Regions from separate parts of the Jejuibacter calystegiae genome, predicted to be linked through region 2. Evidence: predicted binding sites of a transcription regulator. Region 2 holds the regulator's gene; each other region holds the start of a gene.
The links. Region 2 encodes PurR, which represses purine synthesis genes. Its sites were predicted from a motif close to CANGCAAACGTTTGCNTG; they were not measured.

Region 1 (3,704 bases), 2.3 Mb from region 2:
CAGCATGGTATGACGTTCGGCTTCCGCCTTTTCGCGCTCGGCAATCTCCTGATTCAGCTGGGTGATATTGTCCTTAAGCTGGACGTTAAGCATCAGATCGCGCTCGCGCATCTCCTCCAGCTTTTCCACCAACCGACTGAGCCGCTGTCGCGACTCTTCCAGTTGCTCAACCACCACCGACAGGAAATAGACTGCCCAGGGGGTGATCAGCAGACCGAAAAAGATCGAACGGATAACGTCAATGCTCTCTACCTGGCCGCGCAGCAGCATGGTAACCGCCATTTGCACTACCATCGCCAGCACCACCAGCGCCAGGGCCAACAGCAGGGAGAAGCGGACCAGGCCCAGCTTCATCATCAGGTCGACATAATACTGCGCCAGTTTCCGGATTTGCTTCATCAGGGATTCCTTAGCTGCGTTTGAATCTCAATCATACCGGAAAAATAGCGCAATATTGACAGCAGGTTAACGTCCCGTTACTCCGGAGAGTGCCAGGGACGCCCCAGCGCCGATCCCTGTGGGCCGTGGGCCCGTAGCCAGCGATCGACCTCCAGCATGCCGGACCAGCGATTTTCACACCATAGCGGCGCCAGCAGCGTGGGGCGGCGAGCGCTGGCCGAAACCCGATGCCAGACAATCTCCGGTGGGGTATGGCGAATCATCTCCCCGGCGATGGCGCCATATTCTGTGAGTTCGGGAGGCGTTAATCGACCGGCCCGCCAGGCCTTCGCCATAATACTGCCTTCAACGATATGTAACGGATGCAGTTTAATCCCGTCGACGCCGGTCTCCGCCACCTTTTCGAGCGTTTGCAGACAGGCCTGTTGGCCCTCGCCGGGTAGCCCGACAATCAGATGGCAGCACACCTTCAGACCGCGCGCCCTGGCGCGTCGGGTCGTCTCCTGATAACAGGCAAAATCATGGCCGCGATTGATACGGTGCAAGGTTTTGTCGTGAGCGCTCTGTAGCCCCAGCTCCAACCAGACCTCATAGCCCTGTTCCCGGTAGTCGCTCAGCAAATCCAACACGCTTTCCGGCACGCAATCTGGTCGCGTGCCAACACACAGCCCCACCACCTCCGCCCGGGCGACCGCCTGCTGGTACATTTTTCTTAACACCTCCACTTCCGCAAAGGTGCTGGTGTAAGCCTGGAAATAGGCAAGCCAGCGCCGAGCCCGATCCAGCTTGCCAGACTGCGTGTCCAGTTGCTCGCGGATAGATAGGTACTGCTGACTCTCATCGGCAAACGAGGCGACATTACAAAACGTGCAGCCCCCGCGCCCCAGGGTGCCATCCCGGTTAGGACAGTTGAAGCCACCATGCAGCGCCAGCTTATGAACCTTTTCGCCGTAGCGGCGGCGAAGATCGCCGCCAAACATATTGACTAATTCCTGTAACTGCATAATCTGTCTGACCGGCCCGTGAAAAAGGGGGCCAGCCTGCCATTATCCTTACCCTCTGGCGATGACCTGGATCAAGCGTCTGTGGGGGGGATTTCTTCATATGCATATCCATTCACTATTACTGCAACTTTACCCGTAACCCAGCCAATAACTTATCCTTATATTTTTCCCTGTCTGGTTAAATTATTTATTCGGCTCCTAAAACAGTCATATAGATTGCATTTTCAATGGAAACTGGTGAAAAAATCTGGAATTAAGTCTGACGGCAGCATTCATCGATATTGATGGGCTGATAATTTAGTGAGAGGGATCACAGAAAGCCCAGCGCGGGTATTGGCCAGATTGTAGATTGAAATACAATAAAATCCTTTAAATACATAAACATAACAACAACCGACACGCTTTTTTGATAAATAAGTTTGCCATTTGACCTGTGTTCGCTTTCCCGATAAGTTGGAATTTCGCTGGAAGCTTTCTCGATGGGGGTCTCCCCATCATATTTATGCAGTAATTGAGATTCCCTCTTAAGCAAGTCCTCAACACTTGTGCCGCCGCTGCGAAGGTCTGAAGGAGGGCGAATTCGGGTCAGGCGTGAATCACGCGCAACTCGTCGCCACAGCCCCTTCTGCGCCCAAAAGCAAACGGTATCGGGAATCTCGCAGAGCCTGGGGAGGTTCACTGATATGTTGTACGATAAATCCTTAGAGAAGGATAACTGTGGTTTTGGCCTGATCGCCCACATAGAAGGCGAACCCAGCCACAAAGTAGTGCGTACCGCTATCCACGCACTGGCCCGCATGCAGCACCGCGGCGCCATTCTTGCCGATGGTAAAACCGGCGATGGCTGCGGCCTGCTGTTACAGAAACCCGACCGTTTTTTCCGCCTGGTGGCCGAAGAGCGGGGCTGGCGTCTTGCCAAAAATTACGCGGTTGGCATGATTTTCTTAAGCAAGGACGACGCCATCGCGCGCGCCTGCCGCGAGATCGTTGAAGAGGAGCTGCGCCAGGAAACCCTGTCTATCGTCGGCTGGCGCGACGTGCCAACCAACGACGATGTACTCGGTGAAATCGCCCTCTCCTCCCTGCCCCGCATTGAGCAAATTTTTGTTAACGCCCCGGCGGGCTGGCGCCCACGCGATATGGAGCGCCGTCTGTTCATCGCCCGCCGCCGCATTGAAAAACGCATTCAGGATCAGGATTTCTACGTCTGTAGCCTGTCCAATCTGGTGAACATCTATAAAGGTCTGTGTATGCCGGCGGATCTGCCGCGCTTCTACCTGGACCTGGCCGATCTGCGCCTGGAATCCTCCATCTGCCTGTTTCACCAGCGCTTCTCCACTAATACCGTGCCGCGCTGGCCGCTGGCTCAGCCTTTCCGCTATCTGGCGCACAACGGTGAAATCAATACTATTACCGGTAACCGCCAGTGGGCCCGGGCTCGCACCTATAAGTTTAAGACCCCGCTGATTCCCGATCTGCAGGATGCCGCGCCTTTCGTTAACGAAACCGGATCCGACTCCAGCTCGCTGGATAACATGCTGGAGCTGCTGTTAAGCGGCGGTATGGATATTGTCCGCGCCATGCGTCTGCTGGTACCGCCGGCCTGGCAGAACAACCCGGATATGGATCCCGAATTGCGCGCCTTCTTCGACTTTAACTCCATGCATATGGAGCCCTGGGACGGCCCGGCGGGTATCGTTCTGTCCGACGGTCGCTTCGCGGCCTGTAGTCTGGACCGCAACGGCCTGCGCCCGGCGCGCTACGTCATCACCAAAGATAAGCTAATCACCTGCGCCTCGGAAGTGGGGATCTGGGACTATCAGCCCGATGAAGTGGTGGAAAAAGGGCGCGTCGGCCCCGGCGAACTGATGGTGATCGACACCCGCAGCGGGCAGATCCTGCACTCGGCGCAAACCGATGATGAGCTTAAGGGACGTCACCCTTACAAAGCCTGGATGGACCAGTACGTTCAGCGCCTGGTGCCCTTCGAAGAGCTGTCTGACGACCAGGTCGGCGTGCGTGAAATGGACGACACTCTGCTGTCGAGCTATCAGAAGCAGTTTAACTACAGCGGCGAAGAGCTGGACTCGGTGATCCGCGTTCTGGGCGAAAATGGCCAGGAGGCGACCGGCTCCATGGGGGACGATACTCCCTTCGCCGTGCTCTCCAGCCAGCCGCGTATTATTTATGACTACTTCCGTCAGCAGTTCGCTCAGGTGACCAACCCGCCTATCGATCCTCTGCGCGAAGCCCATGTGATGTCACTGGCCACCAATATCGGTCGTGAGATGAACGTCTTCT
Region 2 (3,704 bases):
CCGCAGGCAGCGACAGCCACAGACTTAACATCGCCACCACGCCAAGACCGGCGGTGGCCAGGAAGGACATACGCCAGCCAATGGCGCTACCCAGCCAGGTTGCCGCTGGCACGCCGCCGATATTGGCGATGGTCAGCCCCATAAACATGGTGGCGACCGCGCTGGCCTGCTTCTCTTTGGGGACCAGACTCGCCGCCACCACCGAACCCAGCCCGAAGAAGGCACCATGGTTAAGGCTGGTGATAATCCGGGAGGCCAGAAGCCAGCCATAGCTGGGCGCCAGCGCCGACAGCACATTACCGACAATAAAGATTCCCATCAGAAACAGCAGCGCACTGCGTCTGGCACGATGTGACAGCAGCAGCGTCATCAACGGCGCTCCCACCATAACGCCAATCGCATAAGCGCTGATCAGCATACCGGCCACGGGGATGGAGACGCCCACCCCATCGGCGATAACAGGCAGCAGCCCCATGGGCGAAAATTCTGTTGTTCCTATACCAAATGCCCCAATGGCCAGCGCCAGTAAGGGGAAATTAAATTTCATTGTTATTTCTCCGGTAAATTCGGGAGACAGCTTCCACCAGGGCGGAACTCACTGCTGCCGGAAATCGTCAGGCGGAGAATAATGACAGTCTGCGGAGGAAAGTTAAAGACGTGTTAAAAGCAAAAGGCTGTTGCGCAAATAGCAATAATAGAAAGGCCCGGATACGCAACGACGCGCATCCGGGTCGGGGATTAATGCAGTACGGCAGTCAGTGCGCCGCACACAATCACGCCGAGCGCGATAATAGTGGTGACCAGCGAGTATTTCAGTTCGGTACTCATGATTTTCTCCTGTGCTTTTTTCCATATTAGCGTAATGACTGATTCATTTTCCCACAAACGCCCCTGAAAATCCTGTATCAAGTGGCCCTGAATGCAGATTTCCTCTTCCACTTTTAGCAAAGATAGGACAAAATCCCCGGCTAACGTGTTTTTACGCCGTCCGGTAATGCCCTCCTCCCGTCCAGTGTCGCTTCCCCGACATACCTGCAACCTGAAAAGTTGCGCCCCGGGATAAGTCCAGGCAAACGATTAACCGGCCGGTATTCAAGGAGACCAGGAAATGGCCGGGAGTGACGACTGATGGCAACAATCAAAGATGTGGCAAAGCGGGCAAACGTCTCCACCACTACGGTGTCGCATGTTATCAATAAAACCCGCTTTGTCGCGGAAGAGACCCGTAATGCGGTATGGGCCGCCATCAAAGAGCTGCACTACTCGCCCAGCGCCGTAGCCCGCAGCCTGAAAGTGAATCACACTAAAACCATCGGGCTGCTGGCCACCAGCAGTGAGGCCCCCTACTTTGCGGAAATTATCGAAGCCATAGAGAAAAGCTGCTTTGATAAGGGCTATACCCTGGTGCTGGGCAACGCCTGGAACAATCAGGAGAAACAGCGCGCCTACCTGTCGATGATGGCTCAGAAACGCGTCGACGGCCTGCTGGTAATGTGCTCGGAATATCCGGAACCGCTGCTGGCGATGCTCGAAGAGTACCGCCATATCCCGATGGTGGTCATGGACTGGGGCGAAGCGAAAGCTGATTTCACCGACTCGGTCATCGATAACGCCTTCGAAGGCGGCTATATGGCGGGACGCTACCTGATTGAACGCGGCCATCGTGATATCGGCGCGATTCCCGGCTCTCCGCACCGCAATACCGGCGCAGGCCGCCTGGCAGGCTTTAAGAAGGCGCTGGAAGAAGCGCGCATCAAACTGAATGAAAAGTGGGTGGTGCAGGGCGACTTCGAGCCGGAATCCGGCTACCGCGCCATGCAGCAGATTCTGTCTGTCCCCCAGCGCCCCACGGCAGTATTCTGCGGCGGCGATGTGATGGCGATGGGCGCCCTGTGTGCCGCCGACGAAATGGGGCTGCGGGTGCCCCAGGATATTTCGATTATCGGCTACGATAACGTGCGCAACTCCCGCTACTTTACCCCGGCGCTGACCACCATCCACCAGCCCAAGGACTCACTGGGGGAGACCGCCTTTAATATGCTGATTGACCGTATCGTCAATAAGCGCGAACAGTCCCGCACCCTGGAGGTTCACCCGCGCCTGATTGAGCGCCGCTCGGTGGCCGATGGCCCGTTCCGCGACTATCGCCGCTAAGTACCACTATCGCCGCCAGGCACAGGGGAGCCCGCTCAACCGGGCTCCTTCAGCCACTCCGCATTCAGCGTTTCGCTATCCCCCAGATAATCCAGCAGCCAGCCCAGCACCGGTGAGTCTTCGTTCTGGCGCCAGCTCAGACAGCAGGCGGCATCCGGAAAGCGATTCTCCAGAGCCAGCGCTACCCACTGACCGCTTTTTATCCGCGGTTGCGCAACGTGGGCTGGTACCATGCCGACACAGAGCCCGGCATCCAGGCACTCTCTTGCCGTCTCCCAGTCCGGCACCACCATGCGCCGCTGGTTATCCAGCAGCCAGGTCGTACGCTTGGGTAGTGAGCGCGAGGTATCTTCCAGGACCAGCGACGGCCAGCGTCGCAGTCGTTCATCATCCAGCGCCCCCTCCGCTACCGCCAGCGGATGACCGGACGCCACCACGCAATGCCAGCGCAGCATCCCCATATCCCGAAAGGCGTAACGGCCACCAACCGGTACTGCCCGGGTGGCGCCGATCGCCAGCTCTACGCGCCCGTCCTCCAGCGCGTCCCATACGCCGTTAAACACTTCACGAGAAACCCGCAGCTCCACATCGGGGAAATGGCGGTAGAAATCCAGCACCAGTTGGCGGGTACGCGCCGGTTTAACGATGTTATCCACGGCGATGGAGAGCTGCCCGCGCCAGCCGTTGGCAATCTGCTGGCAGCGCTGACGGGTGGAGAGCATTTTTTTGATAACCTCCCGTCCTTCGCGCAGAAAAAAGGCCCCGGCCTCCGTCAGTTCGACATCTCGATGGCGGCGCACGAACAGCGGAACCGCCAGCCACGCCTCTAACTGACGTACCGTATAACTGACCGCCGAAGGCACCCGGTGCAGCTCCTGGGCTGCCGAACTAAAGCTGCCGTTGCGGGCAACAGCATCCACCACTTCCAGTGAGTATTCCGACCACATATCTGCCTGCAAAAAATTTGAATGCAACAGGCAAATATTAGCGTTTCACAAGCGATGATGCACTCCTTACACTGCGCCCATTCCCTGCATCACCCAAAAAAGATCTTAGAGAGAAATCATGCAACCTGGAAAAGGATTTATGGTCTGGCTAGCCGGTCTGAGCGTTATCGGCTTTCTGGCCACCGATATGTATTTGCCGGCGTTTTCCGCCATGCAGCAGAGTCTGAACACCAGCCCCGGCGCTATTAGCGCCAGTCTGAGCCTGTTTCTGGCCGGTTTCGCGCTGGCGCAGCTGATCTGGGGACCGCTGTCGGACCGTTTTGGCCGCCGTCCGATACTACTGGCGGGGCTGGCGCTGTTCGCCCTCGGCTGTCTGGGAATGATGTGGGTCAAGAGCGCGACCATGATGTTGGCACTGCGCTTTATTCAGGCGGTTGGGGTCTGTGCCGCCACCGTAAGCTGGCAGGCGCTGGTCGCCGATCGCTATCCCGGCCCGCAGGCAAAACGGGTTTTCGCCACTATTATGCCACTGGTCGCGCTTTCGCCAGCGCTGGCGCCTCTGCTGGGTAGCTGGCTGCTGGTGCATTTCGAATGGCAGGCCAT
Region 3 (3,704 bases), 350 kb from region 2:
GACGGAGCAGACCCTGTTCGGGGATATCGCGCTGATTAAAACCGTCTGCCAGCACGGCACCGATGCCGCCTATGCCAACCCCGATATTGCGGCACGGCTGGGTGATGCCAGCGGCGTGGTGTTTAAGCATCCGGACGAAAAAACGCTGTATCTGATCGGCGATTCTATCTGGGTGCCATCAGTTGAAGATAATCTGACAAAACATCGACCCGATGTGCTGATAATGAATACCGGTTGGGCCCATATTCTTCACTATGGACCGATCATTTTTGGCAAAGAGGATCTGATTAAGGCACATCTGATACTGCCGCAGGCGCAAATTGTCGCCACCCATATGGAAGCCATTAATCACTGTCTGGTGACGCGTAGTGATTTAATGGAATATGCGCGAATTAATGAAATCGATAATTTTGTTAGTGCGCCGTTGGATGGGGAATCTCTGGTGTATTGAATTGAATGACGGGGCGCGGTTTGCGCCCCGTCAGGTTGATGACAAAGAGGGAAAAAACGTGGTTTTTCCCTCTTTGTGGTTATCAGCCGAAAATGATGACCGATGCGTCGCCCTTGCTTACGGTAGGTTTTGTTCTGCTACAACGCTTTACGCTGCTGCCGTTTGCCGCTTTTGTCGACTGCCTGAGGCTGGCCGCCGATGAGGGGGATCGCAGCTGTCAGGTGCGCTGCCACTGGCGCTTTATGACCGGCGACGGCCAGCCAGCGCTTTCCAGTTGCGACGCCGCCGTTTCTCCCTGCAAGCCTTTTGATGATCCGACGCGCTTTGATTACCTGGTGGTCATCGGCGGGGTGCAGGATGAAAACGACCGCACCGACCAGCTGGCGCTGGACTATATTCGCCGGGCGGCAGCGGCAGGGGGGCCGCTGGTGGGGATCTGCACCGGCGTATTTGCGCTGATTCAGGCCGGGGTGATGCCCGGGCGTCGCTGCTGCGTGAGCTGGTATCACCATGGCGATCTGACCCACCGTTTTCCGGAAGTCGCGCCGGTGGCCGACCGGCTGTTCGTGGATGACGGCGATTTGATCACCTGCGCTGGCGGCAGCGCGGCGGCGGATCTGGCCGCCTACCTGGTGGAACGCCATCTGGGTCGCGCCTGGGCCATGAAAAGCCTGCATATCATGCTGATTGACGAAGGGCGGCGCGGCGAACATCCGCAGCCGCAGCCGGTGGTGTTCGAACGGGTGGCGGACAGGGCGCTGCGCCGGGCCATTGATATCATTTCCCAGCACCTGGGCGAATCGCTGTCTATCGACGATCTGGCGCGGCGGGTGGGCACCTCGCGGCGCAATATCGAACGTAAATTCCGCGACGAACTGGGGGTGACTCCTCAGCGTTTTATGCGCAATCTGCGGCTGCGCTACGGCCTGTGGCTGCTGCACTACACCCCGCGCACCATCACTGACATTGGCGAGCGCTGTGGTTTTTCTGATACCGCCCACTTCTCGCGTCAGTTCCGCGAAGCCTTTGGCTACACGCCGTCGCAGGCCCGCAAAACCGGTAGCGATCGGGCAGTTGATCCCTTCTTTTTGCATATCGGAGAGCCCGAACGCCTTCAGCGCCGAGGTTAACCGGCGTTTTTTGCTATTTCACGCAAAAATACAAATCCCCGCGGTCAGTCTATTTCCTTTAATAACAATCAATTAAAAACCTGTGTCGCGATTGTGACAGAAAGGTGTCGCATCTGCTCAATCTTCAGGACCGCCCTCCGGTCTATCCTGGCTAACGGATGGCGGATGGTGCCGCCGTAGCGCTAACCCTGAGGATAATCAGATGAATGCCGATGATTTGAACAATACCGATCCGCAGCTGTTCGCCGCCGTCGTTGATGAGATGGTGCGCCAGGAAAGCCATATCGAACTGATCGCTTCCGAAAATTACGCCAGTCCTCAGGTGATGGCGGTACAGGGGAGTCAACTGACCAACAAATATGCCGAAGGTTATCCTGGCAAGCGCTATTACGGCGGCTGCGAACACGTTGACGTGGTGGAGCGGCTGGCGATTGAGCGCGCCTGCATGCTGTTCGGGGCGGATTACGCCAACGTACAGCCGCACTCCGGCGCTCAGGCCAATGCCGCGGCCTTTATGGCGCTGGTGGCGCCGGGGGACACTATTCTGGGGATGAGCCTGGCCCATGGCGGCCACTTAACGCACGGCGCGGCCCCCAACGTTTCCGGTAAGCACTACAACGCGGTGCAATATGGCCTGAACCCGGAAACCGGCGAAATCGACTACGACGAAGTGCTGGCGCTGGCCCGTGAACATCGGCCGAAGCTGATTATCGCCGGTTTTTCCGCCTATGCCCGGGTGGTGAACTGGCGTCGGTTTCGTGAGATCGCCGACGAAGTGGGCGCCTGGCTGATGGTGGATATGGCCCACGTAGCCGGGCTGGTGGCGGCCCGCTGCTACCCCAGCCCGTTGCCCCATGCCCATGTGGTGACCACTACCACCCATAAGACCCTGCGCGGCCCGCGCGGCGGGATGATCCTCTCCGCCAGCGGCGATGAAGAGCTGTACAAGAAACTGAATGGCGCGGTGTTCCCCGGGCAGCAGGGCGGTCCCCTGATGCACGTGATTGCGGCTAAAGCGGTGGCGCTGCGTGAAGCGATGAACGAAGAATTTGTCCGCTACCAGGCCCGGGTTATCGACAATGCCCGGGCGATGGCCGGCGTCTTTGCCCGCCGCGGTTTCGATCTGGTCTCCGGCGGAACCGATAACCATCTGTTCCTGGTGTCGCTGATTCGTCAGGGCATTACCGGTAAAGAGGCGGATGCCGCCCTGGGTCGCGCCAATATCACCGTCAACAAAAACGCCGTACCAAACGATCCCCGTAGCCCCTTTGTCACTTCGGGACTGCGTATCGGCACCCCGGCGGTCACCACTCGCGGCTTTGGTCAGCGTGAATGCGAAGAGCTGGCGGAGTGGATCTGCGACATCCTGGATACCCTGGCGAAAGGCGAAGAGAGCAGCAATATCGAAGCCTGGGTGCGTTCCAGGGTGGCGGAGCTGTGCGCCCGTTATCCGGTTTACGGCGAACCCCAGGGCATGACGCTGTCCCGACCCGCTTTCGCCTGACAGACAGGGAGCTATCCGATGCAAAATTATTCAGGGCTTAGCCTGCTGCGCCACGGTATGAGCCACCATGAAAACTGGCCGCGCATGTGGCGCAATCCCATGCCGAAGAAGTCCTACGATGTGATTATTATCGGCGGCGGCGGTCATGGACTGGGAACCGCCTATTACCTGGCGAAAGAGTTCGGCATTACTAACGTCGCGGTGGTAGAAAAGGGCTGGCTGGGGGGCGGTAATACGGCCCGCAACACCACCATCGTGCGTTCCAACTACCTGTGGGATGAGGCGGCGGCGCTGTTTGAGCATTCCATGAAACTGTGGGAAGGGCTGTCGCAGGATCTCAACTACAACGTGATGTTTTCCCAGCGTGGAGTGCTGAACCTGGGGCATACCCTTCAGGATATGCGCGACATTCGCCGCAGGGTTAACGCCAACCGCCTGAACGGCATTGACGGCGAGGTACTGGATGCCCGCCAGGTGCAGGATCTGGTGCCGATGCTCGACTGTTCCAAAAACGCCCGTTATCCGATCCTGGGCGCCTCCTGGCAACCCAGGGGCGGTGTGGCGCGTCATGACGCCGTGGCCTGGGGCTTTGCCCGTGCGGCGGATGCCCTGGGAGTGG
Region 4 (3,704 bases), 1.4 Mb from region 2:
TTTTCTCGGGCGTGATGCGGGTCACCTGACTTTCTACCCAGCCGTCCGCCAGGCGGGTGGTCAGGCTATCGCCGGCGTGCACCTGGGCGGTCTGTTTCAGCACTTTGCCGTCAGATGCGGAAGTCACGCTATAACCACGGGCCAGCGTCGCCAGCGGGCTGACGGCTTCAAGGTGAGTCAGGGCGCTGCCAAAGCGCTCGCGGGTGGCGCTCAGGCGACGGGACATAGTCTGAGACAGTCGATATTCCAGATTCTGAATCCGGCTGGCGGCGCGGTGGATATGGGGCTGTGGCTGCTGCTGGTCAAGACGGCGGACCAGGCGAAGCTGGCGCTCGTTAGCGCGTTTCATCTGCTGCTCCAGAGCGCCGTCCATCCGCTGGCGTAGCCGAATAAGCGCGGTCTGCTGGCGGGCCAGGCGTAGCTGCGGATGCTGCTGCTGCAGACGATGATTCACCAGGGAAAAACGTCGGGCGCAACCGGCCAGGTAGTAATCCATCGCCATCTCCAGCCGACGCTGTTGCCCCTGGCTCTGACGCAGCAGCTCCTGCTGATTACGGCTGACGATCTCCGCGGCGGCCGAAGGGGTCGGAGCGCGCAGATCGGCCACGAAGTCGGCGATGGTCACGTCGGTTTCATGCCCTACGGCGCTGACGATGGGAATACGGCTGGCGAAAATCGCCCGGGCCACCCGTTCGTCGTTAAAGCTCCACAGATCTTCCAGCGAGCCACCGCCGCGCCCGACGATCAGCACATCACACTCATTGCGAAGGTTTGCCAGTTCGATGGCGCGAACGATCTGCGCGGGCGCTTCGGCGCCCTGTACCGCGGTGGGGTAGATAACCACCGGCAGCGAAGGATCGCGACGCTTCAGAACGTGCAGGATATCGTGCAGCGCGGCGCCGGATTTCGAGGTTACCACCCCAACCTGGTGCGCCGGGGTTGGCAGCGCCTGTTTGAGCGCCGGGTCGAACAGCCCCTCGTCATTAAGCTTTTGCTTGAGCAGCTCGAACTGCTGTTGCAGCAGGCCATCGCCTGCGGGCTGCATGCTTTCGGCAATAATCTGGTAGTCGCCGCGCGGCTCATAGAGTGTGATATTCGCCCGAATCAGCACCTGCTGGCCCTGTTCCGGGCGGAAGGTGACGCGGCGATTGCTGTTGCGGAACATGGCACAGCGTACCTGGGCGCCGTCATCCTTCAGCGTGAAGTACCAGTGACCTGAGGCAGGGCGGCTAAAGTTAGAGATTTCGCCGCTTATCCAGACCTGGCCCATTTCGCGTTCCAGCAGTTGACGCACCGTCTGATTAAGACGGGTGACGGTAAAAACGGAGGCGGGGAGAATCGAAGACATGTGAGCTGGATCAAATTCCAAATCAGCAGGTTATTCAGTCGATACTACCGTTACGACAGGTGAAGGCAAGTTTTTTAGCAAAAAAATGTGGATGCAACCGATTACCACCTGTATAATGCCGCGGCAATATTTTATCTGTTCTCTAACCCCCAGGTCGAGATATTGCCCATGCTACGTATCGCTAAAGAAGCACTCACGTTTGATGACGTTCTGCTGGTTCCCGCACACTCCACCGTTCTGCCGAACACCGCCGATCTCAGTACTCAACTGACCCAATCCATTCGCCTGAATATTCCTATGCTTTCTGCGGCTATGGATACCGTCACCGAAGCGCGTCTGGCGATTGCGCTGGCTCAGGAAGGCGGACTTGGTTTTATTCACAAGAACATGTCCATTGAGCGCCAGGCCGAAGAGGTTCGGCGGGTGAAGAAACACGAAAGCGGCGTAGTGACTGACCCGCAGACCGTGCTGCCTTCCACCACCCTGAAAGAGGTCAGAGAGCTGACCGAGCGTAACGGCTTTGCCGGTTACCCGGTGGTTAACGAAGCTAACGAACTGGTCGGTATCATCACCGGCCGTGACGTGCGTTTCGTGACCGATCTCAGCCAGCCAGTCAGCGCCTATATGACCCCGAAAGAGCGTCTGGTCACCGTGCGTGAAGGCGAGTCCCGCGATGTGGTGCTGACCCGCATGCACGAAAAGCGCGTTGAGAAGGCGCTGGTGGTGGATGAAGGTTTCCACCTGCGCGGCATGATCACCGTGAAAGATTTCCAGAAGGCCGAGCGTAAGCCGAACGCCTGTAAAGATGAGCATGGCCGCCTGCGCGTAGGCGCTGCGGTTGGCGCTGGCGCCGGTAACGAAGAGCGTATCGACGCGCTGGTTGCCGCAGGCGTTGACGTGCTGCTGATCGACTCTTCCCACGGTCATTCCGAAGGGGTGCTGGAGCGCATTCGCGAAACCCGCGCCAAATACCCGGATCTGCAGATTATCGGCGGTAACGTCGCGACGGCCGCTGGCGCGCGTGCCCTGGCGGAAGCTGGCGTTAGCGCAGTGAAAGTGGGTATCGGCCCCGGCTCCATCTGTACTACCCGTATCGTCACCGGGGTAGGGGTTCCGCAGATCACTGCCGTCTCCGACGCCGTTGAAGCGCTGGAAGGCACCGGTATTCCGGTTATCGCCGATGGCGGTATCCGTTTCTCCGGCGACATTGCCAAGGCTATCGCCGCTGGCGCCAGCGCCGTGATGGTGGGCTCCATGCTGGCGGGCACCGAAGAGTCCCCGGGGGAGATCGAACTCTACCAGGGCCGTTCCTTCAAATCCTACCGCGGTATGGGCTCGCTGGGCGCCATGTCCAAAGGCTCTTCCGATCGCTACTTCCAGAGCGATAACGCCGCCGACAAACTGGTGCCGGAAGGGATTGAAGGGCGCGTAGCCTATAAGGGCCGCCTGAAAGAGATAGTGCATCAGCAGATGGGGGGCCTGCGCTCCTGTATGGGCCTGACCGGCTGTGGTACTATCGACGCCCTGCGCACCAAAGCGGAGTTTGTTCGCATCAGCGGCGCGGGGATTCAGGAAAGTCACGTCCACGATGTGACCATCACCAAAGAGTCCCCCAACTATCGCCTGGGCTCCTGATATGACTCGCCCGGCCCTGCGCCGGGCGATTGACTTTAATTGCTACTGCCTCGGAATAAACGTCAATGACGGAAAACATTCATAAACATCGCATACTTATTCTCGACTTCGGTTCTCAGTATACCCAGCTGGTTGCGCGCCGCGTGCGTGAACTGGGCGTGTACTGCGAACTCTGGGCGTGGGATGTGACTGAAGAACAGATTCGTGGGTTTAACCCCAACGGGATTATTCTTTCCGGCGGTCCGGAGAGCACCACGGAAGCCAACAGCCCGCGTGCGCCGCAGTATGTCTTTGAAGCGGGAGTGCCGGTATTCGGCGTGTGCTACGGCATGCAGACCATGGCGATGCAGTTGGGTGGCCAGGTTGAAGGCTCCAGCGAGCGCGAATTCGGCTATGCCCAGGTGGAAGTCACCACCGACAGCATGCTGGTGGAAGGCATTGAAGACGCCCTGAGCGCCAGCGGTAACCCGCTGCTGGATGTCTGGATGAGCCACGGCGACAAAGTGACCGCCATCCCCGACGGTTTTGTGACCGTTGCCAGCACCGAAACCTGTCCGTTCGCCATTATGGCTAACGAAGAAAAACGCTTCTACGGCGTGCAGTTCCACCCGGAAGTGACGCATACCCGCCAGGGCCTGCGGATGCTGGAACGCTTCGTGCGTGACATCTGTGGCTGCGAAGCGCTGTGGACGCCAGCGAAAATCATCGACGATGCCGTTGA

Region 1: gltB (glutamate synthase large subunit) is a predicted target of PurR. The motif match lies at 2,038-2,055, and genes of this name have one in related genera.
Region 3: glyA (serine hydroxymethyltransferase) is a predicted target of PurR. The motif match lies at 1,729-1,746, and genes of this name have one in related genera.
Region 4: guaB (IMP dehydrogenase) is a predicted target of PurR. The motif match lies at 1,439-1,456, and genes of this name have one in related genera.

What each region holds. Positions count from the first base shown of each region.
Region 1 covers NZ_CP040428.1:629,915-633,618, forward strand. The annotation lists gene arcB (aerobic respiration two-component sensor histidine kinase ArcB) at 1-399, opposite strand, end outside; gene mnmL (tRNA modification radical SAM protein MnmL/YtqA) at 477-1,403, opposite strand; gene gltB (glutamate synthase large subunit) at 2,087-3,704, shown strand, end outside.
Region 2 covers NZ_CP040428.1:3,562,382-3,566,085, reverse strand. The annotation lists gene FEM41_RS16440 (MFS transporter) at 1-547, opposite strand, end outside; gene cydH (cytochrome bd-I oxidase subunit CydH) at 739-828, opposite strand; gene purR (HTH-type transcriptional repressor PurR) at 1,129-2,154, shown strand; gene punR (DNA-binding transcriptional activator PunR) at 2,190-3,101, opposite strand; gene punC (purine nucleoside transporter PunC) at 3,220-3,704, shown strand, end outside.
Region 3 covers NZ_CP040428.1:3,912,137-3,915,840, reverse strand. The annotation lists gene FEM41_RS18025 (MBL fold metallo-hydrolase) at 1-451, shown strand, start outside; gene FEM41_RS18020 (GlxA family transcriptional regulator) at 544-1,581, shown strand; gene glyA (serine hydroxymethyltransferase) at 1,784-3,085, shown strand; gene FEM41_RS18010 (sarcosine oxidase subunit beta family protein) at 3,104-3,704, shown strand, end outside.
Region 4 covers NZ_CP040428.1:4,971,678-4,975,381, reverse strand. The annotation lists gene xseA (exodeoxyribonuclease VII large subunit) at 1-1,348, opposite strand, end outside; gene guaB (IMP dehydrogenase) at 1,517-2,983, shown strand; gene guaA (glutamine-hydrolyzing GMP synthase) at 3,049-3,704, shown strand, end outside.